Regions from separate parts of the Shewanella sp. Sh95 genome, predicted to be linked through region 2. Evidence: predicted binding sites of a transcription regulator. Region 2 holds the regulator's gene; each other region holds the start of a gene.
The links. The regulator LexA, encoded in region 2, represses DNA repair genes until DNA is damaged. The targets are predictions, from matches to a motif close to TACTGTATNNNNATACAGTA.
Positions count from the first base shown of each region.

Region 1: the regulator LexA is predicted to act here: its motif matches at 4,526-4,545, upstream of AEA42_RS21075 (DNA topoisomerase III).
Region 3: the regulator LexA is predicted to act here: its motif matches at 4,684-4,703, upstream of dinB (DNA polymerase IV).

Region 1 is NZ_LGYY01000276.1:78,845-84,834, reverse strand. It holds gene AEA42_RS21090 (MBL fold metallo-hydrolase) at 1-231, opposite strand, end outside; gene AEA42_RS21085 (alpha/beta fold hydrolase) at 411-1,700, shown strand; gene AEA42_RS21080 (cytochrome c3 family protein) at 1,919-2,302, opposite strand; gene AEA42_RS21075 (DNA topoisomerase III) at 2,387-4,513, opposite strand; gene AEA42_RS21070 (hypothetical protein) at 4,715-5,008, shown strand; gene AEA42_RS21065 (alanine/glycine:cation symporter family protein) at 5,381-5,990, shown strand, end outside.
Region 2 is NZ_LGYY01000045.1:47,455-53,444, reverse strand. It holds gene plsB (glycerol-3-phosphate 1-O-acyltransferase PlsB) at 1-1,322, opposite strand, end outside; gene lexA (transcriptional repressor LexA) at 1,608-2,228, shown strand; gene AEA42_RS03745 (SulA-like leucine-rich domain-containing protein) at 2,225-2,737, shown strand; gene coxB (cytochrome c oxidase subunit II) at 3,143-4,684, shown strand; gene ctaD (cytochrome c oxidase subunit I) at 4,694-5,990, shown strand, end outside.
Region 3 is NZ_LGYY01000061.1:19,032-25,021, reverse strand. It holds gene AEA42_RS05135 (aminoacyl-histidine dipeptidase) at 1-1,107, shown strand, start outside; gene AEA42_RS05130 (cache domain-containing protein) at 1,291-1,845, shown strand; gene AEA42_RS05125 (methyl-accepting chemotaxis protein) at 1,909-3,555, shown strand; gene dinB (DNA polymerase IV) at 3,586-4,659, opposite strand; gene AEA42_RS05115 (methyl-accepting chemotaxis protein) at 4,834-5,990, opposite strand, start outside.

The sequences.
Region 1 (5,990 bases), on a different contig from region 2:
AACGATGGGTACATTCGTTTGTTGTGCTAATAACTTAGCACCGCCAACATGATCAATATGACCATGAGTGAGTAACACTTTTTCAAGGGTCAGCCCTAATTTAGTGACTTCACCTAAAATACGGTCAACGTTCCCTCCCGGATCGACAACCGCTGCATGCTTAGTTTTTTCACACCAGATCAAGCTGCAATTCTGCTGGAAAGGTGTCACAGGAATAATTTGGTACTTCATAGCTTCAATCTCGTGTTATCCATAGCCGATAGATTACGCTAAGAGGGTTATCATGGCTCAATTTTTTATAATAAAAATTGATCTCAACCAAAGGCTAATCAAATAATCCTAACTTGCGACAACAGGGCTTTTGTATACAATCTGCCATAAATAACAAGCCTAGCCCTTAAGGTCAATTGATGAAACCCGATATGATGCTCGCTAGTGTTTTCGCCAAGAAACACACATTTACTTTGCCACTCAACTACCAACAACCCATTGGTGAGCAGATTACTGTGTTTGCGAGAGAACTTTGCGCCATTGAAAATAAAGATAAAAAATTACCCTATATCGTCTTTTTCCAAGGAGGTCCTGGCTTTGCCGCTATGCGGCCCGCCAGCAATAGCGGCTGGATCCGTCGAGCACTCAAAGAGTTTAGAGTCTTATTGCTCGATCAACGGGGCACAGGCCTTTCTAGCCCCATCAATTATCAGAGCCTCAGTCACTTACCCCCTGAGCAACAGGCCGAATACTTAAGCCATTTTAGAGCCGACAATATCGTCCGTGACGCCGAATCCATTCGCACCCAGCTCTGCCCCGCCGACAAGTGGGCTATCCTCGGTCAAAGCTTTGGTGGTTTCTGCGTGCTGCACTACTTAAGTGCTGCGCCTCAGGGCGTAAGTGAAGCCTATATCACAGGTGGTATTCCTTCCCTCACGCGCAGCAGTGATGAGGTTTATCAAGCCACCTATCAGCGCGTACTCGCCAAGAATAAGGACTTCTTCCAGCGCTTCCACGATGCGCAGCATCTGGTGACTCGCCTCGCCAAACATTTACTCGAACATCCAGTGCAGTTAGCCACGGGTGAACGCCTCACGGTTGAAATGCTGCAACTGCTTGGCATTAATTTAGGCATGGAGCAAGGCCCTGAGTCAGTCTACTATTTACTTGAACAGGCCCTAGTGCACTCGCCCCAAGGTGATTATGTCAACCCGCTGTTTTTAAATCATTTCTGCCAATTACTCGACTATAACACCAACCCAATTTTTGCCCTGTTACACGAGGCCATCTACTGCCAACACAGTGCGTCACAGTGGTCTGCCCATAGGGTACGGGAGCAGTATCCGGCCTTTAACTATCAAGTGGGTAAGCCTTTCCTGTTTACTGGCGAGATGATTTACCCTTGGATGTTTGAACAATTTAGCCATTTAGCGCCACTTAAAGCCGCAGCCAATATTCTTGCCCATAAAACGGACTGGCCAGCGCTATACAATCTTGAGCAGCTCAGCCAAAACCGCGTCCCAGTTGCGGCCGCGATTTATAGCGAAGATATGTATGTAGAGATGGATTTCAGCCTAGAAACCGCCAAACAGGTAGCGCACCTAAAGTATTGGTTAACCTCAGAATATGAACACAATGGTATTCGAATGGATGGCGAGCGGATCTTAGATAAGCTTATCAGTCTCAACCGCGGTGAACTCTTAAGATAAATGTTAATTTTAAGGGTTAATTAAGTAAAAGCTGTCATTGTGTGCAGGCTCCTCATCCAAATGAGTGATTTTGGCTACAACGTTCAACGACCTATTTTCCGTGAGAGTAATCCGAGTTGGATTACTCTTTTTTTTGCTGAAAAAATGCACTCAACAAAGTTGAGTGCATGACAATAATCGTCAAAATACAGGGGAGCGGGTGTTTAACGAGGATGAAATTAACGTTTCATTTGAGGATAAGTAAACTCATGGCATTGATTGCAATAGACTTTACTTTCTTTGTGTTCCTGATGGCAGTAAGTACAAGGCAGATCAGTACCATAGTGCAGACTGTTATGGGGATTCGGCTCAACCGAATGACCCGCATCCGCAGGGCGCGCAGTCAACTTAGCCACGTCCTCGGGTGAACCATGACAACGACTGCAAGTCGCAGCATCGGGAACGGTTTTGCGTTTTGCATCACCGTGGCATGCCGCACAATCGACTTTACCATCGGCTCCAGTCATTACCTCTTTATGGTAATCCTTGATATTCATTGCATTAGCAGCCATAGGTGCTGCCAGTATGGCACCGAGTAATAGAATAAATACGGGTTTTAACATCAGAGTCTTCCTAGGCGGGGCATGGTGCCCCGCATCGGCGCTGCCCGCCCCCGTTAACCCGCCATCACAGAAGGTATAGAGTCATCAGGCTTGGGCGGTCGCTTTGCTCGTTCGCCGTCTAGGGACGGTCGGTTTAGCTGTTGTGGATGTGGAAGATGCTGCGGCTGAATTTCTAGCATTTCCTTTTTTAGCGCCCGTTCCGGCTTTTTTCCCGCCAGCAGCGCCTCTGGTTCCCGCTTTTCGATAGACGGACTTTTTAGCTGCTCGCTTAAAACCCTGTCCTTTTAAGCCATTGAGGGCTGAGGGTAATTGGGCGCCCGCATTTTCGATTAAGTGATTTAGCGTCCCCAGCAGTGGCTGCATAAATCCTTGATAAGAGATTTCCTTATGGCAGATGCCATTTAGGCTTGCCTCCCACAGCGCCGTCATATCGGGCGTGGTGGCACTAAGGGGTAAGCTATTGATTAAACCTTTACCCACCTCAGTTGCCACAATCGACTTTCCCAGACGCTGAATAAATCCCCGTTTAAATAGCAGTTCAATAATGCCTGCGCGGGTCGCTTCCGTCCCTAAGCCATCGGTTTCCTTTAAAATTTTGCGGATCTCGGGGTCAGTCACATAACGATTAATCCCCGTCATGGCGCTCAGCAAGGTCGCATCGGTAAAGGCTTTGGGGGGCTGAGTTTGCTTCTCGACCAATTCACCGTGGTTGCAGTGAAGGATTTGTCCTAGGGCTAAAGGCGGTAAAATGCCACAAAACACCTCATCTTCTGCATCCTTATCGGTACTTTTATCATCAGTATTTTTAAGCGATTCTCGCCCCATAGACTCTTTATGTTCATCAGCTTCCCGTGCAAACAGTTGTTTCCAACCTAGGGATTTATCCTGTCTAGCCTTCGTTTTAAAGAGACCACCTTCAATCGTCACTTCGACCGCCGTTTCACTGTAGCAATAGGCGGGGTAAAACTGCGCCAAATACTGGCGGGCAATATGTAGATAAAGCTGCCTTTCCCGCTGGCTTAAACTGCCTAAATTGGGCTGTTTTTCCGTTGGAATAATGGCGTGGTGGGCATCGACTTTTTTATCATCCCACGCCTTAGATTTAAGCCGAGGATTCGGCGCCTCAGCGTGTGCGACTAACTCGGGCGCCCCCCCCATAATGGCCGCTAATACACTGCTTGCTAGACCATGTTGCTCTGTAGGTAAATAACGGCTGTCAGAGCGCGGGTAGGTAATCAGCTTATGGCGCTCATATAAACTCTGGCAGGTATCGAGCACGTCCTTAGCGCTCATCCCAAACCGCTTGGCTGCATCAATTTGCAGTGCCGATAAGCTGTAGGGTAATGGCGGATTCTGCTGTTTATCCTTAGTGCTTAACTGGGTCACTTTGGCGGGTTTATCGGTGATCCGACGCACCACATTTTGTGCTAAGCCCTTAGCAAGCACTCGCCCTTCTTCGTCCATATAAGGTAAACAGGCTTCACTGGGTTGCCACTTCGCAGTGAAAGATTGTTGTTTATCCGTTACTAAATGCGCTAAGACTTCATAAAAGGGTTTAGATTGAAATCGCGCGATTTCCTCATCGCGGCGCACGATAAGCCCAAGGAGCGGGGTTTGCACTCGACCGACGGATAGCACGCCCTGATAGCCGACCTTTTTCCCTTGGATGGTGTAGGCCCGTGTCATATTCATGCCATAGAGCCAATCGGCACGGCTCCGGGCAAGTGCAGAAGTAGACAAAGGAATAAACTCACGGTTACTACGAAGTTGCGACAAGGCACGTTTCACCGCCTGCGGGTTTAAGTCGCTGATAAGGAGTCGCTGCGTTTGCTGTAATTTATCGCCCGTCACGCCCAAATAGGCGATTACTTCATCAACCAATAATTGCCCTTCTCTGTCTGGATCACCCGCATTCACTAAGGTATCGGCCTGTTTTACTAGCTTTTTAAGTACAGTGAGTTGGCTACGGGTCGCGACCTTAGGTTTAAGCTGCCACTTCTCGGGCACTATGGGTAAATGCTCAAACTTCCACGATTTGAACTCGGGGTTATAGGCATCGGGCTCGGCCTGTTCAAGCAAATGCCCAACACACCAAGACACGCAGTTTCCTTGGGCGTCTTCAATAAACCCGTCACCTTTTTTGTGGGGTTTTGGTAGCACATCGGCGATTGCGCGCCCAAGACTTGGTTTTTCAGCAATATAGAGGATCATATCTACATTAAACACTGGATATAATTACAGTGTAATTTAGCCCAAAGCAGACAATAGTGCAAACAGCCTTCTTTAGCTCAAGAGCCAATTTAGCTCGTTAAGCTCTAACTGAACACTAAAGCTGTGTAAATTTAGTTGAGAATAATTCTCATCTAAATTTATTATTCCTTCCATCACTTAAAGAGAAATCAGGAAAAAGAGATGAATACACTGACACTGACCTTGCCCTATCATGCTAAACCCGCATTTAAACCAGCATTAGTATTAAGATTCAATCAATTAATGCTATTTCATAGCCTCTTATTACTGGCATTAAGTCTGCTTTGTGGGATGGGTCTTGAAACATTAAATCTTGAGGTTCCGTTCCTCTCTTGGGCTTTTATCCTGTTTCTACCTGTAGCTGTAAGTCTATCTTTGCTATTAAAACATCGCGTTAGCCGCCGTAGCCTGGCATGGCTCTTTGGACTGTGGATGCTGTTATGGCTGGTAATTTAAGCCAAGTTTTCTTTGCCTTGCACAAATACCGTCCCCGCTATCCACTGTGGCTGAGTTAATAGTCTCAATCAATTCGCCTTATCTCCCCCGCTTTTCTCAATGATTCAAGTTGCTAGATTACAAATCTCAATGCAGCAGAGATAACACGCTGCAAAATAAAGCTCCTCAGTAACCCCATCAAATAAAGAACGTTAAATTATCAAATATTTAACAACCTTAGCTATGAAGTAACTAAAAAAATCGTTATGTTGAAGCTCTTGGACGCACACACGCGTTTTAACCTTAGGCCTAATTGGCTGTTTAGTACCCAAAATCACCTAAAAAAATCTTAAAAACTCTGCAAAAAACAACAGAATATTGGAGTTGAATTATATGAATGAGATTGTTAATGCGGTCAACAATATCGTCTGGAGTCCCGCGCTCGTTTATCTTTGCCTCGGTGTAGGACTCTTTTTCTCCCTGCGCTCACGCTTTTTACAGTTACGTCATTTACCCGAAATGATCCGTCTAATGTTTGATGGCAAAAGCACCGATGCTGGCGTGTCTTCCTTCCAAGCTTTAGCCATGACCTTAGCCGGTCGTGTTGGTACTGGTAATATCGCTGGTGTTGCCACGGCGATTACCTTTGGTGGCCCTGGCGCTCTTTTTTGGATGTGGATGGTAGCGTTTCTGGGCGCAAGCTCAGCATTTGTTGAATCCACCTTAGGCCAAGTCTACAAAGAAAAAATCAACGGTGAGTACCGCGGCGGCCCCGCCTTTTATATTGAAAAAGGCTTAGGCATGAAGTGGTACGCTTGGACATTTGCCATTGCGACCATTTTTGCCTGCGGGATTTTACTGCCAGGGGTACAAGCCAACTCCATTGGTTCAAGCTTAAAAACCGCCTTCAATATTGACCCTAATGTCACAGCAGCCATTCTTGCGATGCTATTAGGTTTTATTATTTTTGGAGGGGTGAAACGGATTGCGCAGTTCGCCAGTA
Region 2 (5,990 bases):
TCTTTGTGATAGGTCGCCACTTCCATCACGTGATCGTAGCCTAAATACACAGGCACTAAGGTGACTGGGCGTTCGATACCACGCAGCACACTGTTGATCGTCATAGCGATCATGCCCGTTTTAGGCGCCAATAGACGACCGGTACGAGAACGGCCACCTTCAGAGAAATACTCAACCGAATATCCCTTAGCAAACAGCTGATCGAGGTACTCACGGAACACGGCCGTATAGAGTTTGTTGCCGTTAAAACTACGGCGAATAAAGAAAGCCCCGCCACGGCGGAACAGCGGCCCCGCAGGCCAGAAGTTTAGGTTGATACCCGCAGCAATATGCGGTGGCACCATACCTTGGTAATACAGAATGTAAGATAACAGCAGGTAATCCATATGGCTGCGATGGCAGGGCACATACACAATCTCATGACCATCGTGGTGTAACTGCCGAATATGCTCGGCACCTTTGATGTTAATACCGCTGTAGAGCTTGTTCCATAACCACGTTAAAAAGCGCTCAGCAATACGTACGAGACTATCGGAATAATTCGCCGCAATTTCATCAAGATATTCAATTGCTGTTTCACGCGCTTGGGTTTCAGAAATCTTCTTGCTCGCGGCTTCTTCCTGAATCGCCTTGCGTAAGGATTCAGATTTCAGCAAGGAATGGAATAACGCCTGACGATTAGGCAACACAGGCCCCGTCATCACCTTACGTTGGCGGCGGAAATGCACTCTCGCTACTCGAGCCAATTTATGGGCAATGCCCATATCGGTACCATGTTCGTCGGCCATGTAACGCAGCGATACCGCATTAGAAAATTGCACAAAGTTGTGACGGCCCAAAAATAGGATCATCAAGCACTTACGTAACCAAGTAGGGTTCTCGCGCTCAAGCACTGCCGCCTTCATGGTGTCGTCTTCTTTACCCGGAGTACGACCCCAATACAGACTCACAGGCACCAGCTGGATATCTAACTCTGGCTTTTCCTTATGGACGGCCAACAAACGCATAAAACATTCGAGGAATGGCTCATTGCTGGCGCGTTCACCAAATAAGGGCTTACGACCTTCAAGGCATACCACCCGTGGCGCCACAACGCCATTCACCACCAGCGGCTCGTAAGGGCTTGGCAAACCAAGTTTCGTGGTGATCTCGCTTAACGCAGCAATATCACTCAGGGATTCTGTTTTCATTACATAAGCAAGCGGTCTGGAGGCATCCAGATTCAGATCGGCAAAGGGATCCTGTGGCACAACAATAGTGTGCACTAAGTGCTTTTGGATCCAACGTAATGATTTCAACCAAAGAGAGTCTTGTTTAGGCATTATTCTTATGCAATGTAAGTACGTTCATTAGCCCCATAGAATACCAGATTCTAGAGAATATACCCAAACAACCTAAAGATGCAGGATTCAGCTGCTGATTTTAATGACTTAGTAACGCACTTTAGGCGACACCATTTATTGATACCGTGCAAATGGCATTCACCCCATAGATGACGATTACGGTTATTTGCAGATCTAGCTGACCAAGTTAAAAGTGGTTAATACTTGCACTACCAATAATACTGTATATACTAACAGTAACTGTATAGAAAAACAGGAAAGACCATGAGACCGTTGACGCCACGCCAAGCCGAAATTTTAGAGCTGATTAAACGTAATATTGCCGAGACTGGCATGCCACCCACTCGGGCCGAAATTGCCACCCGTTTGGGTTTTAAAAGTGCAAATGCCGCAGAAGAACACCTTAAGGCATTGGCGAAAAAAGGCTGCATCGAGATCATGCCTGGTACTTCCCGCGGGATCCGTCTCCCTGTAGAGGAAGAAGATAACCGCGAAACAGGCTTGCCACTTATCGGCCAAGTGGCAGCGGGTGAACCTATTCTCGCCCAAGAGCATGTCGAACAGTATTACCAAGTCGACCCCAGCATGTTCCACCCTGCTGCCGATTTCCTGCTGCGCGTAAAAGGCGACAGTATGAAGAATATCGGCATCCTTGAGGGTGACCTGCTTGCCGTTCATAAAGTACAACAAGCGCGCAATGGACAAGTTGTTGTTGCTCGCGTTGACGATGATGTAACCGTAAAACGCTTTGAAAAAAAAGGTAATTTAGTCTACCTACATGCCGAGAATGAAGACTATTCACCGATTAAAGTCGATTTGAGTTTCCAAAGTCTAACAATTGAAGGGCTCGCCGTAGGGGTGATCCGCAACGGAGATTGGCTATGAACAAACTATTAGGTAATGCCCCGCGTCACCCCGGTTTATGGCTCGATACGGTTCGAGATACAGAGACCGACTGGCAGCATACATCAATAGTCACTATGCCAACTCAGAGCCAAGGGCGCCAAGAGCTGACACAGCTGAGCAAACAACTTGCCCAACTGAGCCAACAGGGAAGATGGATAGTGCTCATCAACCCACCTAGTATTGGCTACAAGCAGCTATTAGCAAACGCAGGTGTGCGTATGGATCGCGTACTATTGGTTCACGCAAAAGATGAGGTCGAAACCCTTTGGGCGATGGAAAAAGCCTTAACCAGTGGCACATCTAGCGCAGTGATTACTTGGATTAACGCCCTAGATACTCGCGATAATCGTCGCCTACAAATTGTAGCAAAGAGCGCACGTGCAATGGGTATCGTGCTTGAAGGTTCAACGAATGACCAACCTTCTAGCACCAATCTCACACAATCGGCTAAATTTACTCAACCCGCATTTTTCAGCTCTGTTCATTAAAAATTTTTCACACCGTATTTAGCCTTGAAAGCCGCCTCACCTGTGAATGTGAGGCTTTTTTTTGGCAATTTTTCAGACAATTAGAAAAAGAAGTGATCTTGATCAATTTTTAAACAGCAAGTATGTTTGATTTAGGCGCACATGATATATGGCCTGTTTAGGCAGAAATATCGCGTTATTTTCGAATATCGCTCGCCCACAAAAATTGAGAATAATGGATTTATTCAGCAGTATGTGCCAGTGTGGCTAATACCAGCAGTAACAATACTTGATCATAAGTAAGCCGCCAACGCACGTTGAAGTCAGAAACACTTTTTTGGGAACTGAAGAGTTTGCATAGAGTTGAGACTTACTGTGTTGCTCTTCTTTGTAGTTGCTATTTGCAATTAGCAGAGGAGAAGTCTTGTGAAGCAATGGTTGTATTGTTTACTCGTGGTGCTATTCGCCCCACCGTTGGCCGCAGCAGACATGCGGTTCAATATGACGCCTGGCGTAACAGAAATCAGTGGCAAGGTATACCACCTGCACATGACGATTCTGTATATCTGCTGCGCGATAGGCTTAGTGGTTTTTGGCGTGATGATTTATGCCATGATCAACCACAGAAAATCCAAGGGCGCGGTCGCGTCACACTTCCATGAGAGTACAAAAGTTGAAATCGCTTGGACGATAATTCCCTTTATCATTCTGATCTTAATGGCGATTCCGGCAACTAAAACTCTGATTGCCATGGAAGACCCCAGCAATGCCGATCTCACGGTAAAAGTCACAGGATCGCAATGGAAGTGGCATTACAGCTATTTCGATCAAGATATTGAGTTTTACAGTATTCTCGCCACACCAAGACCTCAAATCGAAGGTAGTGAGGCCAAGGGAGAGCACTACTTACTCGAGGTCGATAAGCCCCTTGTCCTGCCTGTAAATAGAAAAATCCGCTTTCTGATGACTTCTGAAGATGTTATCCATTCATGGTGGGTACCAGATTTTGCAGTGAAAAAAGATGCTAACCCAGGGTTTATCAACGAGGCGTGGACCCATATCGATAAACCCGGCATTTACCGTGGTCAATGTGCCGAACTTTGCGGCAAAGATCATGGATTTATGCCGATAGTGGTTCAGGCACTGCCCGAAGCCGAGTTCGATGCTTGGGTTGCAGAACAAAAACAAGCTGCCAATGCCGCAGCGCAAGCCGCACAAGCCGCCTTATCACAAACACTGAGTAAAGAAGAGCTGATGACTCAGGGTGAGCAAGTTTACCTTGGTCACTGCGCAGCCTGCCATCAACCTAATGGCGAAGGTCTCAAAGGCGTATTCCCACATCTCAAAGGCAGCCCCATAGCTACCGGGCCACTGAGCGGTCATCTTGAAATCGTGCTCAATGGTAAAACGGGTACGGCCATGCAAGCCTTCAGTAAACAATTAACGCCCCAAGAAATTGCCGCAGTGATTACCTATGAGCGTAATGCGTGGGGCAACAACACGGGTGATGCGGTGCAAGCCAAAGACGTTGATGCCCATAAATCCGGTGGCACCAATAGCGAACCAGTAGCAACGACTCAGCCCCCCTCAACCACCGATGCGCCCAAAGCGGCGACAGAGCCCATCGCCAGTGTCGATCCCGCGAGTCTTCCCACGCTCAGCCATGATGAACTGATGGCCGAAGGAGAAAAGACCTATGCCACAGTTTGCGCCGCCTGCCACCAGCTAACGGGTGCAGGTATGCCTCCCGCCTTCCCCGCCCTTGCTGGTAGCGTTATTGCAACAGGCCCAGTCGCCAATCACATCGATATAGTGATGCACGGTAAACCGGGCACGGCGATGCAGGCATTTGGCAACCAACTCACGCCACAACAACTTGCCGCCATCATTACCTATGAGCGCAATGCGTGGGGCAACAATACCGGCGATACAGTGCAACCCGCTGATATTGCTCGCCATGGACAGTAGGGGATTAAGATGAGCACACTGACTCAAGATCAAATTGCCGCCCATGATGAACACCATCACGGTGCACCTAAAGGCATCATGCGCTGGTTACTCACCACCAACCACAAGGACATTGGCACCCTGTACCTATGGTTTAGTTTCATTATGTTTTTAACTGGTGGTGCGATGGCCATGGTGATCCGCGCCGAACTCTTTCAGCCCGGATTACAACTCGTTGAACCTAACTTCTTCAACCAAATGACCACAGTGCATGGGCTAATCATGGTATTCGGCGCAGTGATGCCAGCCTTTACCGGACTAGCTAACTGGTTAATCCCGATGATGATTGGTGCGCCAGATATGGCGCTTCCACGTATGAACAACTGGAGTTTTTGGATCCTGCCCTTCGCCTTTGCAATATTGTTGAGTTCATTGTTTATGGAAGGCGGCGGCCCTAACTTTGGTTGGACCTTCTACGCACCACTCTCGACCACTTATAGCCCTGACAGCACAGCATTATTTGTATTCTCGATCCATATCATGGGGATAAGTTCGATCATGGGTGCCATCAACGTGATCGTAACCATAGTCAACCTGCGCGCGCCAGGGATGACGTGGATGAAGTTACCGCTGTTCGTCTGGACTTGGCTGATTACCGCCTTCTTGCTGATCGCCGTTATGCCCGTACTCGCTGGGGCCGTCACTATGGTGTTAACCGATAAGTTTTTCGGTACTAGCTTCTTCGAGGCGGCTGGCGGCGGCGATCCTGTGATGTTCCAGCATATCTTCTGGTTCTTCGGTCACCCCGAAGTCTACATCATGATTTTGCCTTCCTTCGGCATTATCTCCGCCATAGTCCCGGCTTTCAGCCGTAAACCATTATTCGGCTATGCATCCATGGTGTATGCCACGGCGAGTATTGCGATTTTGTCCTTCCTCGTGTGGGCGCACCATATGTTCACCACCGGTATGCCTGTGTTTGCAGAGTTATTTTTTATGTACTGCACTATGCTGATTGCCGTGCCGACTGGGGTAAAAGTGTTTAACTGGGTAGCCACTATGTGGCGCGGCTCACTGAGTTTTGAAACCCCAATGTTGTTCGCGGTGGCCTTTATTATTCTGTTCACTATTGGCGGCTTCTCTGGCCTGATGCTCGCCATCACGCCAGCCGACTTCCAATACCACGATACTTACTTTGTGGTGGCTCACTTCCACTACGTGTTGGTCACTGGTGCGATTTTCTCCATAATGGCAGCGGCCTATTACTGGCTGCCAAAATGGACCGGCCATATGTACAGCGAAAAGCTCGGCCAGTGGCATTTTTGGT
Region 3 (5,990 bases), on a different contig from region 2:
GGTATGGCATCGGCCTTAGCGATTTTAGGCTCAGATGACATCAAGCACGGTCCACTCGAAGTACTGCTCACCATTGACGAAGAAGCCGGTATGACAGGCGCCTTTGGCCTGCAAGCAGGTATGCTTGATGCCGAGATCCTGATCAACACCGACTCAGAGCAAGAAGGTGAGATCTACATGGGCTGCGCTGGCGGTGTCGATGCTCAGATCACTTTGCCTATGGTATGGCAAGCGTCGGAGCAAAGTTATGCATCATTTAGCCTGCATTTATCGGGCTTAAAAGGTGGTCACTCTGGGGTCAACATCCATTTGGGTCGTGGCAACGCCAACAAGATTTTGGCGCGCTTCCTGTTCGAAAATGCCGATGAATTAGCCCTAGAGTTAACCCAATTTACCGGTGGTTCACTGCGTAATGCTATCCCACGCGAAGCCAATATCAGCTTTATGTTACCTGCTGAAAATGTCGATGCACTGAATGAAAAAGTGCGTGCTTTTGAAGCCTTAGTCCGCGCCGAACTGGCCATTGCCGACCCAGATATGCGCTTAGTATTGAGCGAAATCCCAACGCCAAAACGCGTGATGAGCGAAAACAGCCAAAATACCCTTATCGACTTATTGCATGTTTGCCCTAACGGGGTAATGCGCATGAGTGATGAAGTAACTGGCGTAACCGAAACCTCACTCAACGTTGGTGTGATCAGCACTAACGATGAAGAAGTCAGCATTCTTTGCTTAATTCGCTCGCTCATCGATTCTGGCCGTAGCCAAGTTGAAGGCATGCTTACTGCGTTAACCAACTTAGCGGGTGCAGATATTGAACTCAGCGGCGCTTACCCGGGTTGGAAGCCAGACAATACTTCGCCGGTGATGGCAATTGTGCGTGAGACCTATGAGTCAATCTACAATAAAGAACCGGTTATTATGGTGATCCACGCGGGCCTTGAATGTGGTCTGTTTAAAAAGCCCTATCCAGAAATGGACATGGTGTCGATTGGCCCGACCATCCGTTATCCGCACGGCCCAGATGAAATGGTCAATATCGCCACCGTTGGTCAGTACTGGGATCTACTATTAGCCGTGCTAGAGCGCATTCCCGCTAAGGCCTAAGTAAACTCTCCTCAGACTCAACCGCGCATAGTATGCGCGGTTTTTTATTGTTTTTTCAGATAGAAATAAGGTGTTAATTCCCATCAACAATTTTGATTCTCTACTATAGTTGTTTAGCAACCCCATAAAACTAGTGGCATTTAGCTACATCTTTATAAACTTGCTAGCTTAAGGAAAGAGATCATGAAACTAGGAAAAATTGTTTCTGCCGCCCTATTAGTTTTCATCAGTCACATGAGTTTTGCCGAAGAAGTGCCGCAAGAAGTCATAGATTTAACAAACACCTTAATGCCATTAGGAAGAGAGCCTGTACTTGTTACAGCAGTAAAAGCACAAAATGCTCAGGGAAAAAGTTTAGATTCCATCAAAGAACTCGACCAAAAGTGGATAGCCACTGAAGGTATCGATCCCTTTATGTCATCATTGATGAGTAATGATGCAGCCAAATTCTTAACAACCTTCGAAGCAAGTAAGCCTTATTACCAAGAAATTTTCCTAATGGATAATCAAGGGGCTAACGTCGCTATGACAGCTAAAACCTCTGACTATTGGCAGGGTGATGAAGATAAGTGGCAAAAATCCTTCGCAAATGGAAAAGGGGACAAACATATTGGCCCCGTTAAATTTGATACCAGCTCACAAGCCTATTTAGTGCAAATATCTATCCCTGTTATGGATGGTGACACTGCCATTGGCGCAATAACGATAGGGATTAACCTTGATGAATTTGGCAAGTAAGTACTAACGGCAACATTGATTTTAATACGCTACTCATCCTAGCTGATCTCAAGGAAATCATATATGCGTTGGTATAAGGATCTATCAATAAACCAAAAACTTATCTACCCGAGTCTACTACTTGCTGGGGTCGTTATTTTTGCATCTTTCACAGGGATTGTGGGCCTAAAAGCACTAAAACAAAGTGCAGATAAACTGGCATTAGAATATTTACCTAGTCAATCCCTGCTGCTACAAGCGGATAAAGAGTTATACCAAGCGCAAGTGGCAGAAAGAAGTCTAATGTTTGTTAATGTTGGAACAGACTCCTACAACCAACTTTTGAAGCAACACAACCAAAGTATTGAGCTAGTCAACCAACACTTAACACATTTTGCCAAGGTAACAACAAGCCAGCAGGCTCTAAATCAACTCACAGAGTTAACCCAAACCTTTAATGAATGGCAAAAAATAACCAATGAAATTAGTAATCAACGCACTAACAATGGCCGAAATGGTCGCACCACAGCAATAGATTTAAGCTTTGGTCAAGGTGCAACCCTCTTTGATAAGCTCCATGTACAAATCAGTCATCTGACCGATGAGCTAAATAGCCATACAAAGGGTGCCGTAGAACAAGTTGAAGCTGATGCCCTAGAAGGACAAAAACTACAACTTGTCGCCCTTGCAATCAGCATTATTATTTGCGCCATCTATGTCATAGCATTACCTAAATTAATTAGTCGGCCACTCGCTGTTTTATTGGCGAAAATTCATGATATTACCGATGGTGATGGAGACTTAAGAGCAAGGATTAACTTAACCTCCAAGGATGAGCTTGGAGACTTAGCCCGTGCCTTTAATCATTTCCTGGACAATTTGCATAGTATTATTTCGCAGTTTAAAGACTCGACCGCCAGGCTTACGCTATCAGCACAAGGGCTTGCCCACGCCAGCGAAATGGCCAAGCAAACCTTAAGGACACAGGAAGAAACGACTCGGAAAGTGGCTGATGCAAGCGACCATATTGCAGCCTCTGTGCAAGAGGTTTCAAGCAGCGCTAACCATGCAGCAGAGGCGGCTAAACAGGCTGACAACTTTACCGCCACAGGCCAAGAAAAAGTACAAAACACCATAGCTGTTATCCGACAACTCGCCCAAGATGTTAGCCAAGCAGAAAACCAAATTAACAAGCTAGAGCTCGAAGGGCAGCACATAGGAAAAGTACTTGAAGTGATTCAAGCTATCGCCGAACAAACCAATTTACTTGCCCTAAATGCTGCTATTGAAGCCGCTCGTGCAGGAGAACAAGGCCGAGGTTTTGCCGTCGTGGCCGATGAAGTGCGCTCTCTCGCCTCCAAAACCCATCAATCAACGGAGGAAATAAAACTGATGATAGCGAATGTCCAAAATGGCACTCAAAGTGCCGTTGCAGCTATCAATATCGGTAATCAAAAAGCGATTGCTAGTGTGGAAGCCGCCAGCAATGCTGGAGAAGCTTTGGCTCATATTGCGGAAATGGTGAGCGAAATCAGCGAAATGAATAATCAAATCGCGCTTGCCGCGAAAGCACAGTCAATAATGGAAAACGAAAGCCATCACAATATTCAGCATATTGCAGAGCAATCAGAAGAGAGTCGACATACAACAGACGAAATCCATGCTGCAAGTATCCAACTTTCAACCATGGCCAATGAACTAACAGCCTTAGTCAGCCGCTTTAAGTTATAGCGATTGATAACGTGTAAGGGATGAGATTGATTAAATTGATAACGCGAGTTGGGTTTGCAATGGATCAACCTTCGCAATCGGTGATTTATCAGTAAGTCCCACAGCCACGCCGAGTAGCCGAATCCCCCTCCCTTCTTGCCTTGTCATTGCCTGGGATAATAATTCGTAAAACATCATCACAGACACATCATTACTGCGATGTTCAATGGTTGTTTGTTTAAAGTCACTGAATTTAAGCTTCACCACCTGCTTATGGATTTGTCGATCCTTGGCACTACGACTTAGGCGAGTTGATAACTCTTGTATTAATCCAGGCATCACTTGCTGGCACTGCTCGAGGGTATAAATATCCTGCGCCAACGTAGTTTCAACGCCGACAGATTTACGCTCGCGACTCACTGATAACCCACGCTCATCAATCCCATGGGATCTTTCAATTAATACGGCACCAAATTTGCCAAAACGAGTAATAAGGTCTTGTTTTGGATAAGTTTGTATATCTCCGCAAGTATTTAACCCCAAAGAGGAAAGTTTTTCTGCGGTGACTTTCCCCACACCGGGGATCTTGCGTAGGGATAAGGTTTTAATGAACTCAGGAACCTTGTCGGGCGAAATAACATACAAACCATTAGGTTTATTTAAGTCAGAGGCCACCTTGGCGAGGAATTTAACAGGAGCAACGCCAGCCGAAGCAGTAAGCCCTGTTTCGGCCAAAATATCATGGCGAATCGCTTCAGCAATCAGAGTTGCAGAGCCCTTAAACAGCTTGCAATCGCTAACATCTAAGTAGGCTTCATCGAGGGAGAGGGGTTCAATCAATTCAGTGTATCGAGAGAAGATAGCGCGAATTTGTTGCGATATATCCTTATAGACCTGCATTCGACCGGGGACAAGAATTAAGTCTGGGCACAGTTTAAGCGCATAAGCCGTTGCCATAGCGGAGCGCACACCAAATCGGCGCGCTTCGTAATTACAGGTGCTGATAACCCCTCGCCGCTCACGGCTCCCACCAACGGCTAACGGTTTACCACGGTATTCGGGAAAGTCTCGCATTTCCACCGCAGCAAAGTAGCAATCCATATCAACATGAATGATTTTTCGCACTAAAGGTTCCTCCAACACCCAAAATACTGTATATAAAAACAGTAATCAAGTATCTAGGACATATTTACGCAGTCGCGAAGTTCACCTATCGACTCAAGCATCCTTATCCAAGTATAACATTCCCAAAAAAACCAAAGGAGCGCTAAGGCTCCTTTGGTTTTAAAACAACAGCATTTAAATTTTAAATTGACCAATATTACGTGTCAGTTCTCGAGTTGCTTGCTCAAATCCTTGTAGACTTTGGGAGAGATCTTGGCTTGACAATAGGGATTGATCGGACAAACCACGCACGCTAACCACGTTCTGTGCTACTTCTTCAGCCACAACGGCCTGCTGGCCAATCGCGACGGTAATTTCCACCGTTTGCTGCTGAATCGACACAATCGCACTGGCGATATCACTTAAGGCTTGCTCCACTTGTGTAGTCAAGTCTTGCCCGACTCTTGCCTGCTCAACCCCTGATTCCATCACCTGCTCGGCTTGTAGCGCACTCTGTTGCAGGGTTTGGATAATCCCTTGAATGTTGGCGGTAGAATCTTGGGTACGAGACGCGAGGGTACGCACTTCATCGGCCACCACGGCAAAGCCTCGGCCCTGCTCACCCGCCCGCGCCGCCTCGATGGCCGCATTGAGCGCCAGCAAGTTGGTTTGGTCGGCAATGTTGCGGATCACGCTTAACACTTCGCCAATTTGTTCAGAGCTGCTACGTAACTCCTTGATGACCTTGGCCGCTTCAATCACTTGAACCGATAATGCCTTCATACCTTCGGTCGCACGGGATACAATTTGAGTACCGTCATGGGCTTGAGTTTGTGCCTTTTCGGCAAAATCATTCGCTCGCTGAGCGCTTATCGCCATTTCTTGGCTCGTCTGTGCCATTTGGGTGGCGGCCGTGGCCACCGAATCGATTTGTTGTTTCTGCGATGACACCGAAGATACCGCTAAATCACACACTTGGCGCGCATCCATCACCCCAGTGCCCACCTCTTGGGTTAAGTTACGAGTGTGCAGTAACATCTGCTGCACCTTTTCGGCAAAGCGATTGAAGGCATCACCCAGCTTGCCTAGCTCATCTTCCCGTTCCATTAGAATGCGTTGGGATAAATCGCTATCACCTTCGGCAATGTCTTCCATCGCATCAAGTAACTTGCTGAGCTGGCGTCTAAAGGGCAATAACATCAACCATACTGTGATGCCGACTAAGAGCATAATCCCTAAGGCAACAAAACAGGCATTCCAAAAGGCTTCGGTTACAGGCGCTTCAATCACCTCATGGGGCAACATAAAAGCTAAGTGCCATTTTTGCTTAGGATAATCACCGCCCACAGACA